DNA from 4 places in the Nocardiopsis akebiae genome. Region 4 is predicted to be linked to each of the others. Evidence: riboswitches for the same ligand, from Rfam matches in the RefSeq annotation. Region 4 holds a riboswitch; each other region holds the start of a gene.
The links. A riboswitch is a leader RNA that binds a small molecule or an ion and turns the genes downstream of it on or off. The one in region 4 is predicted to bind cobalamin.

Region 1 (4,692 bases), 900 kb from region 4:
GCGGGCCACCCGCACGCCCAGGTTCGCCGCGGCCTCCTCACCGAAGGCGAACGCGTCCAGGGTGGTGGTGTGCGCCAGGCACACGGCGAGCACACCGGCCAGCACCGCCGCGCACAGCACCACGTCGTCCCACCCGGCGCCGCTGAGGGAGCCCAGCAGCCAGAACAGCACCCCGCGCGTGGTCTCGGCGTCGGCCGAGGTCAGCACGATGAACGAGGTCAGCGCCGAGAACAGCTGCATGGCCGCCACCCCCGACAGCACCACGCGGTCCATGCTCGCGCCCAGGGTGTGCGCGAGCAGCACCACCAGCCCGAAGGAGAGCAGGGCGCCGACGAAGGCGCCCGCCGACAGCGACACCACCGCACCGCCCCAGCCCAGCACCAGCACGGCGACCGCCCCGGTGGAGGCCCCCGAGGACACCCCGAGCACGAAGGGGTCCGCCAGCGGGTTGCGCAGCAGGGACTGCATGACCGCCCCGCACAGCGCCAGCCCGGCCCCGCACACCGCGGCGAGCAGGGTGCGGGGCATGCGCAGGTCCCAGACGATGCCCTCGCGCAGCGGCGACAGCCCGCTCTCCCCGAACCCCAGCCGCGCGGCGACCGACCCCCAGACCTCGGCCGTGGTGATGTCGGCGGGGCCGATGGTCACCGCGACCGAGACCGACACGGCCAGGAGCACCAGTCCACCGCAGGAGAGCAGCGCCAGACGCGCACCGCTCACCGGCCGAGCCCGAGGCCGCGCAGACCCTCGGCGACCTGCTCGATCCCCTCGACCGTGCGGATCGAGGGGTTCATCGCCTGGCCGCTGAGCAGGACGTAGCGCTCCTCGCGCACGGCGGTGAGGTTGCCCGTGGCGGGATTGGACTCCAGGAACGCGATCTTGGCGTCGGCGGACTCCGCGGTCTGGGAGTCGCGGGTCAGGTCACCGAGGACGATGACGTCGGGGTCGCGGTCGGCGACGGTCTCCCAGTTGATCTGGGGCCATTCGTCGTGGGTGTCGTCGAAGGCGTTCCGCGCGCCGACCGCGCGGGTGATGGCGCCGGGAGCGCCGCAGCAGCCCGCGAGGTAGGGCGACTGGGAGTTGGCGAACCAGTACATGAGGGAGACGCCGGAGGCGTCCAGGTCCGAGGTGGCCGCAGCCACCCGCCCCTCCAGCTCCGCGATCAGCTCCTCCCCGCGCTCCTCGACCCCGAACAGCAGGGCCAGGTCGCGGATCTCGCCGTAGACGGCGTCGAGGGTGAGGGGTTCGCTGCGCGAGCCGTCTCCCCCGCTGTCGTTGTCCTTGCCGGTGGCGCAGTCGGTCGGGGAGACGTAGGTGGGCACGCCCAGCTCCTCGAACTGCTCGCGGGTGGCGACACCGCCCGTGCCGAGCGTGGAGACGAAGGAGGCGGTCACGAAGTCCGGTTCGGCGTCCAGGACCACCTCGAAGGAGGGGGCGTTGTCGGCCAGGCGGGGGATGCCCCCGTTGGCCTCCTCCAGTCCCTCCATGATCGGATCGGTCCAGGTGGCGGTGCCGACGAGGCGGTCCGCCAACCCCAGTGAGAGCAGGATCTCGGTGCTGCCCTGGTTGAGGGAGACGACGCGCTCGGGCGGGGCGTCGACGCCCACCCGGTGCCCGCAGTTGTCGACCGCGCGGGCGTCGGCGGCGGCCTCCCCCCCGCCGCTCCCCCCTCCCGGGGAGGGGGCGCAGGCGGTGAGCAGCAGCGCGGAGGCGAGCAGGAGGGGAAGGGGGCGCGGGGCGCGACGCAGCATGGGCATGCCTTGGATGTCGGGGCTCGAACGCGGAGCCTGGCACGGGACGCCTCCGCGCACTCGACGCGGAGGGGCCAGCAGGTCTTCGGACTCGGGTTCGTCCGGACGGGGTGCCTTCCCAGGTCGGTGCCGCCTCGACGCCGTGGTCTCCGCGGCCTCCGCCCCAGTGGCGTGAGTACCCCGCCCGTCCCCCTCACCGCTGCGCGTCAGTTCCGGATTCGCACCGGATTCCCTGACCACGTACGTGGTACGACTGGCCCCGGCAGACTATCAAGGCCCCCTCGGCCCTCTGCGGCCGGAAGGCGCACAGGGGCCGCGCCCGCGCCACCGCTCCGGTGTCCGCGCTGTTCAGCGCACCCCGGGGGAGTCGTCGGAGTGCTCAGGCCGCACCCCCGCCCCGGCCGACGCGCACACGGGTGGCCCGGAGCGCCGGGTGGCGGGCCCGGTCGCGCGCCCCGGCCGACGGACACGGCGGTGTGCGCCGCGCGGCGGGAGCGGGACGGCCGCGCGCACCGGGAGTACGATCGTGACCGGCCGCACACGGCCGGTGCCACCGCGCACCGCCACCACCCGGCAGAGAGGGGTCCTGGAACATGACCGCGACGACGTTCGACCCGCGCGCGCTGCTCGCCCGGAGCAAGCTCGGGGTCCTGGCCACCATCAAGGCCGACGGCCGCCCCCAGCTCTCCCCCGTCCAGCCCTTCTACGACGCCGAGACCGACCTGCTGCACGTCTCCATGACCGAGGGCCGGGCCAAGACCGCCAACCTGCGCCGCGACCCGCGCGCCACGCTCCAGGTCACCAGCGCCGACGGCTGGGCGTGGGCCACCGCCGAGGGCGTGGCCACCCTCACCGGCCCCGGCACCGACCCGCACGGCCCCGATGTCGAGGCGCTGGTGGACTACTACCGCCTCGCCGCCGGGGAGCACCCCGACTGGGAGGAGTACCGGTCGGTCATGGTCTCCGACCGCAGGGTGCTCATGACCATGCCCGTCGACCACGTGTACGGCGAGAAGATCCGCTGACCGGACGGACGGGCGGTACGGCCGACCGGCGCTTGCGCCCGTCGGCCCCGTCCGCCCGCACACCGGAGACGGGCCCGCCGCCCACCCCTCGGCGCACGCCGACGGGGCGGGGCCGCGGCCCCGCCCCGCCAGTCCCAGCCCTCAGCGCTTCATGCCGTGCTCGATCGCCTCGATGATGCGCGGCCGCATCTCGGCGGCGCTGATGATCGCGTCCACCGAACCCACCTCGACCGCGCGCTGGATGCTGTGCACCCGGTCGAACTCCGCGGCGACCTCGCCGAGCTTCTCCGCCCGCACCGAGGACTGCGTCTCGGCCAGCCGCGCGTTGAGCGCGGCCCGCTCGGCGCCGCTGGCCGCCGACACCTGCTCCTGGAGCCCCGTCACCCGCGAATCGCTCGCGGTACGCGTGTTGACCTCACCGGCGAACACCACGGCCGCCGCCGGGGCCCCGCCCAGCACCGAGGCGAACGACCCCTCCAGCGCGAGCACCGTCATGTTCGGGTTGAGCGCCTTGGAGAACACCACGAACGCGCCGCCGTGGTACCGCGAGATCACGCAGAACACGATCGGACCGTCGAAGTTGACGATCGCGCGCCCGATCTCGGCCCCGTACTCCAACTGGAGCTTGCGCAGCGACTCCGGCGAACCGTCGAACCCCGACAGGTTCGCCAGCACCACCAGCGGCCGGTTGCCCGACGCCGCGTTGATCGCCCGCGCCACCTTCTTGGACGAACGCGGGAACAGCGTGCCCGCGGTGTAGGTGTCGGGCCCGTCGGTGGGCGGGAAGCCGTGCCGCGGCACCGACCGCGACTCGATCCCCACCAGGCACACCGGCCAGCCGCCGATGTGCGCGTCCTGCACCGCCGCCGTGTCGGCGTCGGCCATGCCCGCCCAGCGCTCCAGCACCGCGTGGTCCTGGTCCGAGAGCGCACGCATCACCGTGCGGATGTCGAAGGGCTTCTTGCGGTCCGGGTTGTGCTCGGCGGAGAAGATCTCGCCGACGGTGGCGAAGTCGCTGCCCGCCACCGCGTGCGGGAACGCCGAGACGTCGCGGTCGACCGGGTCCAGGGTCCTGGCCCGGCGCGGCGCCTCCTCCCCCGGCACGACGTAGGTGTGGTCGTAGTGCGCCATGAGGATCTCGCGGGCCGAGGCCAGGTTCGGCGCCCAGTACTGCGCCTGCCCGTTGGGGCCCATCACCCGGTCGTAGCCGCCGATGCCGAAGTTGTCCTCGGCCGACACCCCGCCGGAGAAGTCCAGCGACTGCTTGCCGGTGAGCACCATCGCCGAGTCCGGCGTCATCACCAGGACGCCCTTGGTGTGCATGAGCATCGTCGCCTCGGCGTTCCAGTACGGCTGGGCGCCGACGTTGATGCCCGCGACCACGACGTTGATCTCGCCGCCGTCCTGGGTGAACTCCACGATCCGCTTGAGCGCGGCCGCGACCCAGTCCATGTTCTCGGTGCCCGAGGACATCGAGATCCGCGCGCCGGCCGACAGCGCGAACCACTCCAGCGGCACCCGCATCGACTCGGCCAGGTCCAGCGCCGCGATCACCCGCGAGCACTCGGGCTCCGAGAGCGCGCCCAGCGCCTTGGTCGGGTCGCCCAGCAGCACCACGCGCGTGACCCCCTCGGGGTGGCGCACGGTCGGCGTGGTGACCACACCGGCCACGATCGCCGCGGCGTTGTGCCCGCGCGGCCGGTCCACCGGGACCAGCACGCCGTTGTCGTCCAGGTCGTACTCGGTGAAACCGCCGCCCGGGCCCGACAGCAGACCGGTCAGCTCGTAGGGGTAGACGGTCCCGCGCCGGGCCGCGCGCAGCACCTTCTGGCGGTAGTCGTCCAGCGGCAGCACCGGCTCCGTCGAGGGCTCCTCGACGTGGACCCGCGCGTCCTGGCCCTGGTCCAGGCTGATGC
Region 2 (4,692 bases), 920 kb from region 4:
GGGCCAGCGGGGCGGCCGCGGCGGCCGTGGCGGCGGCGAACGCCGGGACGCCCGGCACGATCTCGGTGGGGTAGCGCTCGGACAGCCGGTCGTGCATGTACATGTACGACCCGTAGAACAGCGGGTCGCCCTCCGAGAGCAGGACGACGTCGCGCCCGGCGTCCAGGTGGGCGGCCAGCCGCGCGGCGGACTCCTCGTAGAAGTCGGCCAGCGCACCCGCGTAGCCGCCCGGGTGGTCGGTCGCCCCGGTGGTCACCGGATAGGTCAACCGCTCCTCGACCACGCCGTCCGGGATCAGCGCGTCGGCGATGCGGCGGGCGTTGGACTCCTTGCCCACGCCCGCGTGGTAGGCGACGACGTCGGCCGCGGCGATGAGCCTGGCCGCCTTGAGGGTGATCAGCTCGGGGTCGCCCGGGCCGACGCCGACGCCGTGGAAACGACCGGTCATTCCTGCTCCTTGGCGAGTGCGTTGAGGGCCGATGAGGTCATCGCCGAACCCCCGCGGCGGCCGCGTGCGGTCACGTAGGGGACGTCGACGCCGTGGCGGTCGCACAGCTCGGTCAGCGCCTGCTTGGACTCGGCGGCGCCGATGAAGCCGACCGGGCAGCCCACGATCGCCGCGGGGCGCGGAGCGCCGTCGATCAGCATCTCCAACAGGTGGAACAGGGCGGTGGGCGCGTTGCCGACGGCGACCACGGCGCCGTCGAGCAGCGGCTCCCACAGCGACACCGCGGCGGCCGTGCGGGTGGTGCCCCACTCCCGGGCCAGGCCGGGCACCCGTTCGTCGCCCAGGAGGCAGAGCACCTCGTTGTCGCTGGGCAGGCGGCTCGCGGTCACGCCGGAGGCCACCATGCGCGCGTCGCACAGGATCGGCGCACCGGCCCGGAGGGCGGCGCGCGCCGCGGGAACCAGGTCGGGGTGGACGACGAGGTCGTCGGCGAGGTCGACCTGGCCGGTGCCGTGGATCATCCGCACGGCGAGCCGCTCGGCGTTGGCCGGCAGGTGGTCGAGCCGGGCCTCGCGCCGGATGGTGGCGAAGGAGTCGGCGTAGATGGCGGGACCGTCGTCGACGTACTCGTAGTGCCGGTTCGGTCTTCTGGGGGAGGTCACCGCGCCTCCCCGGGGACGAGCACGGCGCGCCACGGCGTGACCACGAGTTCGCCGGAACCGGCCTCGACGGCTTCGGCGGTGAGCGCTTCGGCTGCGGCCCGGTCCAGGCCCGCCTCGGGCACGGGGACGTGCCGACCGATCCCGGGTACCGGGCCGTGCGGCAGCGGCGGCGCGGGCTCGGGCAGTCCCGGGTCGGGCGGCGCCGGGTCGGTCAGGGGCGAGGGGAGTTCGGCCACGTGCCAGGGGGCGTCGGGGCCGTCGCCGCGCAGCTCCAGGAACCGGTCGGCGAGGCGCACGAGCGACGCGGGGGCCTCCTCCAGGGGCGTCGGCGGGCCCCAGTGCTCCCCGACCCTGAGCTGGGCGGTACGCGCGTCGAGGGCGACGAGCCCCAGGTCGCAGGTGCGTTCCAGCAGGTCGCCGCTTCCGTCGTCCAAGGCGAAGAGGAAGCGGCCGGGCAGGGCGGCGCGGCGCGGTTCGGCGCACAGCAGCGCGTCCAGCTCGGCGGCCACGGGCCGCAGGTCCGTCCTTCCTGCTCCGAGCCCCGTGCGGGGGGAGACCATGACGTTGCGGACCAGTTCGTGGGAGGGCGAGGGCAGCAGTCCGGTTCCCTCCAGGGCCCGGAGCACGTCGGGGGAGAGCCGCGCCCCGTCTCCGGGCAGGGCGCGCAGCTGCACGTTGGCCCGCCCGGTGACGTGGATCCGGCCGTCGCCGTACTCCTGGGCCACGGCGGCCAGGGCGCGCAGCGAACGGACGGGAAGCCTGCCGCCGACGAGCCGGAGCCGCACCAGCAGCCCGTCGTCGGCGGGCCAGGGCCGCAGGGCGCCCGGGCAGCGGTCGCGCCGGGCGCGGACGGTGGGGGATGGGGATGGGGAGCCCATCGGGGACATGCGCGTCCTTCTGGTCAGGGACCCGTTCGCGGGGTCCGCGGTCGACCTGGCGGCCCGTCACCGCCAGCGCCAGCAGGTCTTCGGACTCGGGATCGACCGGTGCGGAGCGCCTTCCCGGAGCGTGCGCTCCAGTGGCTGTCCCGGGGAAGCGCGTCCCCGGGGCGTGCCCGCCCGTCACCCTCACCGCTGCGCGTCAGTCCCGGGTTCGCACCGGGTTCCCTGCCCCACGAGGTGGAGTTCGACTGGCTCGACGAGGGTACCGTTCCCCTCCCGGGCCAGGTCCGGGGGCCTTCCCCCCAAGGGCCGCGGACCGGTGCCGCCCCGGGACGCCGTGGCGGAACCCGGGGGGCTCGCGAGTGCGGCCCGCTCCCGGAGGCGGAGGCGGAGGAGGCCCCCGGGGCCGCGGGGCCGAACGGCGCCCCGCGCGGCTGTCCGCGACCGGAGGCGGCGGCGCGCGGGTCCGCGGCGGCGCGTGTTTTCGGGCCCGGTTCCGGTCCGTTTTCGAGCGCGAAAGCGGTCGTGGCGGCGGGCGTGGGGCGTTCCGGGGGCTTTGCGGGGATTTTAGGGTTTCCTGTTTCGGGCAGTGGGACGGGCCAAGGACGGTTCGCAGCGGTACACCGCTCCCCGCGAGGACCACCGAAGGAGGAAGAACGTGAGCGCCAGTGAGAAGGGCCGCAGCCAGGCCGAGATGGTCAAGGGCAAGGCCAAGGAGACCACCGGCAAGGCCGCCGGCGACGACCGCATGAAGAACGAGGGCCGCGCCGAGATGGCCAAGGGGCGCTTGCGCCAGGGCAAGGAGGACATGAAGAAGGGCCGGTAGGTGCCGCCTTCGCGGACGGTCGCGGACGGCCCCCCGACAGCGCGCGCCTCCCCGCCCGGACGGACGGGGAGGGCGCCGAGCCCCCGCCCCGCCTGGGCCGCCGACCCGGCCGCCCCCATGCCCGAGGGGAGCGGAGCACGTGTCTCGCACGCGCTCCGCTCCCCTTTCGCGTGGCCGCCCAGGGCGGGGCTCACGTCGTGGAGCGCTCCTGCTCCGGTTCGAGGTGGCGGATGCCGAAGCCCCGGGTCAGCGGCGCAAGGAAGGCGATCAGGGCGGAGAAGAGGAAACCGCCCCAGTTGAACACCGCCCACGGCAGGAACTCGAAGTTGGCCACGCCCAGGGTCGTGGCGAAGAAGACGCCCGACACCGTCCAGGGCATGAGCACCTCGGTGATCGTGACCGAGTCCTCCATGCTGCGCGACAGGTTGACCGGGTGCAGGTTCCTGGCCCGGTAGGCGTCGCCGTAGACGTCCTTGACCAGGAAGAAGGTCACCAGGGCGTTGGAGGTGCCGTTGATGATGGTGAAACCGGAGAGCAGGGTGGTGAGGATCAGGCTGCCCGTGGACCGCAGCCTGGCGATGAGCCCCTCCAGCAGGACCCGGAGCACGCCCGACTTCTCCAGCGCCGAGGCGAAGAAGAAGGCGCAGAAGACGAAGAACGCCGAGTTGTACATCGAGTACAGCCCGCCCCGGTTCACCAGCTCGGCCAGGACGTCGGAGACCCCGTCCCCCTGCGGCAGCATGTCGGTGGTGAAGCCGGAGACGACCGCGGCGAACAGGTCGCCCACGCTCGCCCCCTGGACCAGCAGCGCGATCAGCAGCGCCGTCATGGACGAGGCGAACAGCACGACCAGCGGCGGTTTCCTCATGATGGACCCGGCGAGCACGACCACCGCCGGGATCAGCAGCAGCGGGTTGAGGGTGAACAGCCCGTTCAGCTCGGTGACGACCTCGTCGATACCGCCCAGGCCGGCGGGCGAGGTGGTGATGGTGGTGCCCGCGAGCAGGAAGACGACGGCGGCCAGCACCGACGAGGGCACGGCCGTGTAGAGCATGTGCCGGATGTGCTCGTACAGGTTGGCGCCCGCCGCGAGCGAACTCATGTTGGTGGTGTCCGACAGCGGCGAGAGCTTGTCCCCGAAGTAGGCGCCGGAGACGACGGCGCCCGCCGTGATCGCCAGCGACGCGTCCATCGTCTGGGCCACCCCGATCAGGGCGACCCCGACCGTGCCGCCCGAGCCCCAGGAGGTGCCGGTGAAGGTGGAGACCAGCGCGGTGGCCAGGAAGGCCAGTACGTACAGGTAGGACGGGTTGATGAGCTCCAGGCCGTAGTAGACCATCAGGGGGATCGTTCCGGCGATCATCCACGAGCCGATGAGCATGCCGATGCTGAGCAGGATCAGGACAGCGGGCAGGGCGCTCCTGAGCTTGTCGCCCATGTTCGTCAGCACGTCGTCCCAGCGCACGCCGTGCCAGAGCGCGAAGAGGGCGAACACCACCCCCGCGAAGATGAGCATGAGCTCGGCGGGGTACTTCAGGACGCCGATGCCGCCGACCAGAATCGCGACGGTGATGACCACGGGGACGCACGCCGCCGCCACGCCGGGTCGGCGGACGTTTTCGTCCGGGGGGTTAGCCATCTACTTTCCTCTCGGTGATGACCGCTTTCGGTCTTCTACAGTGCGGTGAAGGCCCTTTCGAGATCCTCGATCTGGCTGTCGGCCCCCTCCAGGCCCACGGAGAGGCGGACCATTCCGGGTGAGAACCCCTTCTCCCGCATCGCCTCCTCGTTCCCGGGCCGAACGGGGGCGGTGACCAGGCTTTCGTAGCCGCCCCAGCTCGCGCCGATCCGGAACAGCGACAGACGGTTGACGAA
Region 3 (4,692 bases), 920 kb from region 4:
TTCGCGGTGATGAGCCTGTCGGACCGCCTCAAACCTTGGGAGGTGGTCGAGCGGCGGCTGCGCGCCGTCGCCGAGGCCGACCTGGCGCTGGCCGTCTACAACCCCGCCTCCCGGTCCCGGACCGAGCAGATCGCCACCGCGCGCCGCGTCCTGCTGGAGCACCGCAGCCCCGACACCGTGGTCGTCGTCGGCCGCGACGTGGGCCGCGACGGCGAGTCCCTGACGGTGACCAGCCTGGGCGGACTCGACCCCGCCGCCGTGGACATGCGCTGCCTGCTCATCGTCGGCGCGTCCGGGACCCGGGTCACCGAGGCGGGCCGCGTGTGGACCCCCAGGTGGGTGAAGCCGTGACCGTGCACTTCGTGGGCGCGGGGCCCGGCGCCGCCGACCTGCTGACCGTGCGCGCCACGCGCATGCTCGCCGGGGCCGACGTGGTGCTCTACCCCGGCACCTACCTGGACCCGCAGGTCCTGACGCACTGCGCGCCCGGCGCGCAGCTGGTGGACACCCAGGGCTTGGACCTGGACCGCATCACCGACCACCTGGTCCGTGCGCACGCGGCGGGCCGCGACGTCGTACGGCTCACCTCCGGCGACCCGTCGCTGTACTCGGCGCTGGCCGAGCAGACCCGCAGGCTGGACGCGCACGGCGTTCCGTGGGACGTCACGCCCGGGGTGCCCGCGTACGCGGCCGCCTCGGCCCTGGCGGGACGGGAGCTGACCGTGCCGCTGGTGGCCCAGTCGGTGGTGCTGACCCGGACGCGGGCCCGCTCGACCGCCATGCCCGGGACCGAGTCGCTGGCCGCGTTCGCCGCGACCCGGGCCACACTGGTGCTGCACCTGGCGATCCGGCGGGTGCGCGAGCTGATGGCCGAGATCGAACCCGAGTACGGCGGCGACTGCCCGGTGGTCGTGGTGTACCGGGCCAGCCAGCCGGGCGAGGCGGTGCTGCGCGGCACGGTCTCCACCGTGGCCGACGCGGTGGAGGAGGCCGGGTTCCGGCAGGCGGCGGTGATCCTGGTGGGGCGGGCGCTCGATCCGGAGACGGGTGGTGAGTCCTACCTCTACGACCCGGCCCGGCCTCGGGTCAGCGGCCCGCCGCCAGGCACCACTGGGTGACCGTGCGGGCGGGCGTCCAGCCGGTGAACGCGCCGATGGGCGCGGTGGTCTCGACCGCGATCCGGGTCAGCTCGCCCCCGTGGCGCCGGTGGGCGTCGGCGAGCAGCTGCTCGGTCTCCAGCGTCACCCCGTGCACCACGATCCGACCTCCCGGCCGCAGCGCCCCCAGACAGGCGTCGAGCACGCCCGGCCGGGTCGCGCCGCCGCCGACGAACACCGCGTCGGGCGCGGGCAGCCCGGCCAGCGCGTCCGGCGCGCGGCCGGTGACCACCTCCAGTCCGGGAACGCCGAGGCGGCCCGCGTTGCGGCCGATCCGCGCGGCCCGTTCGGGGTGGGCCTCCACCGCCGTGGCGGTGCAGGAGGGGTGGGCGCGCATCCACTCCACGCCGACCGACCCCGCGCCCGCGCCCACGTCCCACAGGTGCTGGCCCGGCGAGGGCGCCAGGCGGGCCAGCGCCGAGGCGCGCAGGTCGCGCTTGGTGAGCTGCCCGTCGTGTTCGAAGGCGTCGTCGGGCAGCCCCGCGACCAGGCCGTGGCCGGGCGGGCCGAGGAGTTCCAGGGCCAGCACGTGCAGCGGGGGCACCGCGCCGGGGGGCGAGGCGAGCCAGTGGTCGGCGGTGGTCTCCAGGCGCGACTCGGAGTCCGCGCCCAGGTCGCCCAGCACGGTCATCCGGCTGGCGCCGTAGCCCGCGCCGACCAGCAGGGCGGCGACCGCGGCGGGGGTGGCGCCGTCGGAGGAGAGCACCAGGACGCGGTGGCCGGGGGCGACCTGGCGCAGCAGCAGGCGTGGGTCGCGGCCGACCAGGCCCACCACCGCGCAGCGTTCGGCGGGCCAGCCCATGCGGGCGCGGGCCAGGGCGATCGAGGAGACGGCGGGCTCCACCCGCACGGCGTCCGCGCCCAGCAGGTCGATCAGGGTGGTGGCGATGCCGGAGACCAGGGGGTCGCCGGAGGCCAGCGCCACGGTGGAGGGGGTGTCAGGGGAGGCGCCGTCGGCGGAAGCGGGGTCGGCGGAGGCGGCGTCGAGCGAGGCCAGCAGTGGCGGCAGGCCCTCGCGCAGGGGTGAGGGCCAGGCCAGGCGGCGCTGCCGGGGCCGGTCGGGGAGCATCGTCAGGTGCCTGCGCCCGCCCAGCACCGTGTCGGCGGCCAGGACGAGTGCGCGCAGCCGCTCGGGCAGACCGGACCAGCCGTCCGCGCCGATGCCGACGACGGTGATCCTGGTTTCGGGGGGAGGGGGCGCGTCATCCTTCATTCCTCGGACGCTATCGTGGCGGCAGGCATGAGGTGCCCCAACGACCCAGCCATCGGAAACGGTGGGGACGGCCGACGGGGAGAATCTGGGAAGCCCGGTGAGACTCCGGCACAGGCCCGCTGCGGTGAACCGAGCCTTCCGTCCAGGAAGGACCCGGCAAGTCCGAAGACCGGCCTCGCGCCCGTCCCTTACCGATGGCGACATGAGCGGGAGCCTCTACATGCCATTGCGGTCACCGCACTACCCCTTTTCCGCGATCGTCGGCTGCGACGCCGAGGAACTCGACGACCTGGGCCTGTCCCTCGTCCTCACCAGCGTCTCGCCGGAGATCGGCGGCGTCCTGGTGCGCGGCGAGAAGGGCACCGCCAAGTCCACCGCGGTCCGTGCCCTGGCCTCCCTCCTGCCGCCCGTCGACGTCTACCAGGGCGACCGGTTCTCCGTGGACCCCGCCGACCCGGCGCAGCACTCCCCCGACGGGCCCTTCGGGTCCGGCACGGCCGTGGAGAGCCGCCCGGTGCGCCTGGTCGAACTGCCCGTCGGCGCCACCGAGGACCGCGTGCTGGGGTCCCTGCACCTGGAGCAGGCCCTCACCCACGGCAGGGTCGCCTACGAACCCGGTCTGCTGGCCCGGGCCCACCGCGGCATCCTCTACGTCGACGAGGTCAACCTCCTGCACGACCACTTGGTGGACCTGCTCCTGGACGCCGCAGCCACCGGCCGGGTCACCGTGGAGCGCGACGGGTTCTCCGTGGAGCACGCGGCCCGGTTCCTGCTCATCGGCACCATGAATCCCGAGGAGGGCGAGCTGCGCCCGCAGCTCCTGGACCGGTTCGGGCTCACCGTCGAGGTCGCCGCGCCGTCCGACCCCGCGACCCGCGCCGAGGTGGTGCGCAGGCGCATGTCCCACGACGCCGACCCCGCCGCCTTCGCCGGTCGCTACCACGAGGCGGAGAAGGCCCTGGCCGAACGCATCGCGGCGGCACGGGAGGCGCTGGGCCGGGTGCGCCTGTCCGAGGCGGCGCTGCTGAAGATCGCCGAGGTGTGCGCGGCCTACGACGTGGACGGCCTGCGCGCCGACATCGTGACCGCGCGCACGGCGATGGCGCACGCGGCCTGGGCGGGCCGGACGCGGGTCACCCGGGCCGACATCCGCCGCGCCGCCACGCTCGCCCTGCCGCACCGGCGCCGACGCAACCCCTTCGACGCGCCGGGACTGGACGAGGAGCTCCTGGACCGGATCCTGGGCGACGAGGAACCGCCGCCCGACCCCCCGGAGCCGCCGGGCCCGCGCGGAAGCGACGACGGCGACGGTTCCGAGGCCCCGTCGGACGCACAAGACCCACAGGACCCCTCCGACGACGCCAGCCCCCAGGATCACTCCGGGGACGACGGGCAAGCCCAGACCCCCGGCGCCGAACAGCCCGGCCGGGAGCACTCCCCCGCCTCCGCCGAGCACGCGCCCGACGGCGCCGAGGGCGACTCCGCCGAGCCCCGCCCCTCCGGCGCCCCACCGGCCACCGCCAAGGCCGCCGCCCCCTACCGGACCCGGCTGCTCACCGTGCGGGGCTCCGGCGAGGGCGCCGACGGCAGGCGCAGCCGGGCCGTGGGCGCGCGGGGCCGCCGGATCGGCGCCGCCGCGCCCGGACGGGGTTCGGGCAGCGCCGTCCACCTGGTGGAGACCGTGCGGGCCGCCGCGCTGCGGCCCCAGGAGGGCGGCCGACTGCGGCTGCGCCCCCGCGACCTGCGCGTCGCGGTCCGCGAGGGGCAGGAGACCAACCTGGTGCTGTTCTGCGTGGACGCGTCCGGCTCCATGGCGGCGCGCAGGCGCATGACCGAGGTCAAGACCGCGATCCTGTCCCTGCTCCTGGACGCCTACCGGCGCCGCGACAAGGTCGGCCTGGTCACCTTCCGGGGGCGCGAGGCCGAACTCGCCCTGCCGCCGACCCGGTCGGTGGACGTGGCCGCCGCCCGCCTCGACGACCTGCCCGCCGGGGGGCGCACCCCGCTGGCCGAGGGGCTGGAGGAGGCGGCCCGCGTCCTGCGCCGCGAGCGGCTGCGGGACCCGAGGCTGCGCCCGCTCCTGGTCGTGGTCACCGACGGCCGGGCCACCGGCGGCAAGGGCGCGGTGGGCCGCGCGATGGCCGCCGCCGACCGCGTCGCCGGGCTGGGCGTGACCACCGTCGTGGTGGACGGCGAGTCCGGACCGCTGCGCCTGGGCCTGGCCGCCGCCCTGGCCGCCCGCCTGGGCGCCGACCACATGCCCGTCAGCGAGGTCAGCGCCGACGCGCTGGGCACCGCCGTACGAGAGAGGGCCGCCTGATG
Region 4 (4,692 bases):
GGCCCATCCTCACCCCGGACCGCCCGCCGCGCCGTGACGCCGCGCCCTCAGACCCCCTCGGAAGCCTCCTCGGCCCCCTCAGCGGACTCCTCGGAGGGCTCGGCGCTCTCCTCCGGGGCGTCGGGGAACCCGTCCATGTAGGTCTCGCCGGGGGCCGTGGTCCCCAGCAGCTGGGACACCGTGACCATGGTGTACCCCTGCTCGTGCAGTTCCCGGATCGCCGTGCGGGAGGCGTCGACGGTGGTGCCGTGGATGTCGTGCATGAGGATGATCGCCCCGTCCGAAGCGCCCTCCAGCACCCGGTCGTGGATCACCGGGGCCTTGCGGTCCTTCCAGTCGAGGGTGTCCACGCTCCACAGGATCTGAGCCAGGCCCATGTCCGCGGTCACCGAGGCCACGCCCTCGTCGGTCGAGCCGTAGGGCGGACGCATGAGGTCCATGGTGTAGCCCGTCTCGCGGTACACCAGCGCCTGCACGACGTCCAGGTCCGCGCGCACCCCACCCGCGCCCAGACCGGCCAGGTCGGGGTGGTTCAGGGTGTGGTTGGCGATCTCGTGTCCCTCGGCGTAGGCGCGCCGCACCGTGTACGGGTGCTCCATGACGGGGTTGCCGGTGACGAAGAACGTGGCCCGCGCGTCGTACTCGGCGAGGGCGTCCAGCAGTTCCGGGGTGCGTCCGCCGGGGCCGTCGTCGTAGGTCAGCGCCACGCACTTGGTGCCGGGGTCGGAGCAGTCGACTCCGGGGTCCACCGCGGGCACCTGTCCGGGTACGGCGCCGTCCCCCTGGCCGTCCTTGTCGGCCCGGGGCGGGGCGGCGATGGAGAAGTCGTCCACGCCCACGGTCGCGGCGTCGCGCACGCGCAGGCCCAGTTCCGACAGCAGGCCCTCGGCCCGACCGGCGGCGACCACCGCGCGCGTGCGGCCCTCCTGCGCCGGGGCGACCTGCCCGGCGTCGAACTCCACGACCAGGTCCCCGTCGGGGTTGAACCCCACCGAGTCGTACAGGGAGCTGATCGGGTGGATGACGTCGGGGTCGGCCGGGCCCTCCCCGCTCCCGACGGCGTCGCGCACCAGGCCGTTGAGCTCCTCCAGCTGCTCCTGGCCGCCGACCAGCGCGGTGGAGGGGTGGTGCGCCGCGGTCTCGGTGTCGTACCAGTAGGTGGTGTACCCCTCCCGGGACCCCTCGGAATCGGTCTCCACCCGGGTCACGCGGACCCCGAGCAGGCCGTCGCGCGCCGCGGTCAGGTTCCACCCCGCCTCGAAGGAGACCGCGCCGGGGTTGGCCGCCTCGAAGGCGTGCACCTCGTCGGTCAGCTCACGCTCCAGGAAGTCGGCCAGCGGCTCGGCGTTGGGGATCACCGGGTATGCCACCGAGACGGAGATCTCCCCGTCGTAGGCCAGTTCGGCCTCCTCCACGCCCGCCACGGCGGCCGCGTCCACCTCGGTGAGTCCGTCGGGTTCGCCCGAGGCCGGGGGCGACGGCTCGCTCTCGGAGAGCGGCGCTCCCTGCGTCCGCGCCCCGGGTTCGGGCTCGCCGGAGGAACGGGTGGCCAACAACACCATGCCCGCCAGGATCGCCAGGGCTACCACGACCGTGATCAGGGGGTGGTCCGGTGCCATGGCGAGGCGGGGCTGCTTATTCACGAGGGAATCTCCACGTTCATCGCTCAGACGAACGTCCGCGGGGAGCAGAGAGGGCTCACCCGCGCAACGCTTGACTTCGTGTGTGACGCCGACCTGAGGACGGGGGTTCTCACCGTCCGGACCGTGCGCATGGGGCCGCATGCCGGGTACAGGGGCGAAGGGGGCCCTCCCTATACTTGCAGCCGTGGAAGGTACATGATCCACCCCCGCGTCCCGGGTCCGGCCCGGAACGAACGGGGCGGAACCATGTCGCAAGAGGGAACCCGGTGCGAGTCCGGGACTGCCCCGCAGCGGTATGGGGGAACGAACGTCGCCATGAGCACTGGTAGCGCCGGTCGCAGAGACCGGAAACCGGGAAGCGGCGGCCAGTAGGAGGAGCGGTGTCCGCACCGCCCGCGCCCCCGAGTCCGAAGACCTGCCTCCACCCGGCGACGCGCCCGCGGCGCCGGTGGTCCCGCGCCCCGAGGGAGGGCCGGAGGCGGTGGCAGGTCCGGTGCGCGCCCGCGGCGCGTCCGTCGGCGTGCCCGCCCCTCTCCTCCTCCCCGCGGCCGGTACCCGGCTTTCGACGAGGGAGAGAAGCTCATGACCACGACCCCCGCGCCTTCCGCGGCCCCGGGCGGACCACGTCCCTCCGTGCGCTCGACCGTGCACGGCTACCCGCGCATCGGCCCCGACCGCGAGCTCAAGCGCGCCTGCGAGTCGCACTGGAGGGGCCGCACCACCGCCAGGGAACTGGACGAGGTCGCCGCCGACCTGCGCCTGGGCGTCTACGCCCAGCTGCGCGAGGCCGGTGTCGACGACATCCCCTCCAACACGTTCTCCTATTACGACCACGTGCTGGACACCGCGGTCCTGTTCGACCTGGTCCCCTCCCGCTTCGCCCCGCCCGCCGCGGCGCCGGACCGTGAGGAGGAGCTGCGCCGCTACTTCGCGCTCGCCCGCGGCGAGCAGGGCGCCCCTCCGCTGGAGATGACCAAGTGGTTCGACACGAACTACCACTACCTCGTCCCCGAGCTCTCGCCCGGCACCCGTCCGCGCCTGGTCGGCGACAAGCCCGTCGCCGAGTTCCGCGAGGCCGCCGAGGCGGGCTTCCACACCCGCCCGGTCCTGGTCGGCCCGCTCACCTTCCTACTGCTGGCCAAGCCCGCCGAAGGCGCCCCCGAGGGCTGGGAACCCGTCCAGCTGCTCGACCAGCTCCTGGACGCCTACGCCCAACTGCTCGGCGACCTGCGGGCCGCGGGCGCCACCGAGGTCCAGCTGGACGAGCCGATCCTGGCCACCGACGAGGGCCGCGCCGCCGTCGGCCACCTGGAGCGCGCCTACCAGCGCCTGGGCGCGGTCACCGACCGGCCCTCCCTGCTGGTGTCCACCTACTTCGGCTCCATCGGCTCCGCGGCGCTGCGCGTCCTCAAGGAGTCCGCGGTCGAGGCGGTCGGCCTGGACCTGGTCACCGACGACGAGGGCGTGGACGACCTGGTGCGGATCTCCGGCCTGGGCGCCACCCGCCTGGTCGCGGGGGTGGTGGAGGGGCGCAACGTCTGGCGCACCGACATCCCGGCCGCCGTCGCCGTGCTCGGCACCCTGCTCGCCCTCACCGACGAGCTGACCGTGAGCACCTCCTGCTCCCTGCTGCACGTGCCCTTGGACCTGGACGCCGAGACCTCCCTGGCCCCCGAGCTGCGCGGGGCCCTGGCCTTCGCCCGGCAGAAGGCCAGGGAGACGGCCCTGCTCGGCCGCGTGCTGTCCGAGGGGGCCGAGGCCGAGTACACCGGACGGGGCGGCGTCCGTCCCCCCGCCTTCACCGACGCGCGCGTACGCGCCCGCCTCGACGCCCTGGGCCCGGACGCCTACGAGCGCCCGCGCGAGCGCGGCAGGCCCACCGACACCCCGCTCACCACGACCACCATCGGTTCCTTCCCCCAGACCGCCGAGCTGCGCCGCGCCCGCGCCGCGCACCGCAGGGGGGAACTGGCCGAGGACGCCTACAAGGCCGTCCTGCGCGAGGAGATCGACCGGGTCGTCGCGCTCCAGGAGGAGATCGGCCTGGACGTGCTCGTGCACGGCGAGCCCGAGCGCAACGACATGGTCCAGTACTTCGCCGAGCAGCTGGAGGGCTACGCCACCACTGAGAACGGCTGGGTGCAGTCCTACGGTTCGCGGTGCGTGCGCCCGCCGATCCTGTTCGGCGACGTCTCGCGCCCGGCGCCGATGACGGTCGAGTGGACCACCTACGCCCAGTCGCGCACCGACAAGCCGGTCAAGGGCATGCTGACCGGTCCGGTCACCATGCTCGCGTGGTCGTTCGTGCGCACCGACCAGCCGCTGGGCGAGACCGCCCGCCAGGTGGCCCTGGCTTTGCGCGACGAGGTCGCCGACCTGGAGCGCGCCGGGATCCGCCACATCCAGGTGGACGAGGCGGCCCTGCGCGAACTGCTGCCGCTGCGCTCGGAGCACCGGGCGCGGTACCTGGACTGGGCGGTGGGCTCCTTCCGCCTGGCCACGTCGGGGGTGTCGCCGTCCACGACCGTCCACACGCACATGTGCTACTCCGAGTTCGGGCTGATCGTCGGCGGCATCGAGGCGCTGGACGCCGACGTCACCAGCGTGGAGGCCGCACGCTCGCGCATGGAGCTGGTACGGGACCTGGGCGAGCGGGGCTACAGGCGCGGGATCGGCCCGGGCGTGTACGACATCCACTCCCCCCGGGTGCCCTCGGTGGAGGAGATCGAGGGGTCGCTGCGGCTGGCGGTCGCGCACATCGACGCCCAGAACCTGTGGGTGAACCCCGACTGCGGCCTCAAGACGCGCGGTTACGCCGAGGCCGAACAGGCCCTGCGCAACATGGTCGAGGCGGCCCGCCGGGTGCGCGCCGACCTGGCGTGAGCCCGGCGGTGTTCTTTCGGACCCCCGCTTCGCTCCGTCCCACCCGTCGCCCGCCACCGCCCTCAACGGACGCCCGAGGCGCGGTCCTGCTCGCAGTCCCACCTCCAGAACCCCGTTGACGCCCGAACCGGCCCCCGCAAGCTGAGGCCGATCCGAAAAGAGTTCC

Region 1: another riboswitch for cobalamin. It lies ahead of KGD83_RS17800 (ABC transporter substrate-binding protein); the one in region 4 lies ahead of metE (5-methyltetrahydropteroyltriglutamate--homocysteine S-methyltransferase).
Region 2: another riboswitch for cobalamin. It lies ahead of KGD83_RS17715 (nitrite reductase); the one in region 4 lies ahead of metE (5-methyltetrahydropteroyltriglutamate--homocysteine S-methyltransferase).
Region 3: another riboswitch for cobalamin. It lies ahead of KGD83_RS17740 (VWA domain-containing protein); the one in region 4 lies ahead of metE (5-methyltetrahydropteroyltriglutamate--homocysteine S-methyltransferase).

What each region holds. Positions count from the first base shown of each region.
Region 1 is NZ_CP074132.1:4,142,849-4,147,540, forward strand. Features, by position in the region: gene KGD83_RS17795 (FecCD family ABC transporter permease) at 1-720, opposite strand, end outside; gene KGD83_RS17800 (ABC transporter substrate-binding protein) at 717-1,751, opposite strand; cobalamin riboswitch at 1,811-2,024, opposite strand; gene KGD83_RS17805 (PPOX class F420-dependent oxidoreductase) at 2,345-2,776, shown strand; gene KGD83_RS17810 (ATP-binding protein) at 2,918-4,692, opposite strand, start outside.
Region 2 is NZ_CP074132.1:4,120,214-4,124,905, reverse strand. Features, by position in the region: gene KGD83_RS17725 (precorrin-2 C(20)-methyltransferase) at 1-448, opposite strand, end outside; gene KGD83_RS17720 (precorrin-8X methylmutase) at 445-1,110, opposite strand; gene KGD83_RS17715 (nitrite reductase) at 1,107-1,997, opposite strand; cobalamin riboswitch at 2,052-2,258, opposite strand; gene KGD83_RS17710 (CsbD family protein) at 2,650-2,817, shown strand; gene nhaC (Na+/H+ antiporter NhaC) at 3,008-4,456, opposite strand; gene KGD83_RS17700 (trans-sulfuration enzyme family protein) at 4,492-4,692, opposite strand, start outside.
Region 3 is NZ_CP074132.1:4,125,646-4,130,337, forward strand. Features, by position in the region: gene KGD83_RS17725 (precorrin-2 C(20)-methyltransferase) at 1-351, shown strand, start outside; gene cobM (precorrin-4 C(11)-methyltransferase) at 336-1,118, shown strand; gene cbiE (precorrin-6y C5,15-methyltransferase (decarboxylating) subunit CbiE) at 1,087-2,370, opposite strand; cobalamin riboswitch at 2,421-2,562, shown strand; gene KGD83_RS17740 (VWA domain-containing protein) at 2,591-4,690, shown strand; gene cobO (cob(I)yrinic acid a,c-diamide adenosyltransferase) at 4,690-4,692, shown strand, end outside.
Region 4 is NZ_CP074132.1:5,044,595-5,049,286, reverse strand. Features, by position in the region: gene KGD83_RS21600 (polysaccharide deacetylase family protein) at 48-1,619, opposite strand; cobalamin riboswitch at 1,900-2,060, shown strand; gene metE (5-methyltetrahydropteroyltriglutamate--homocysteine S-methyltransferase) at 2,226-4,526, shown strand.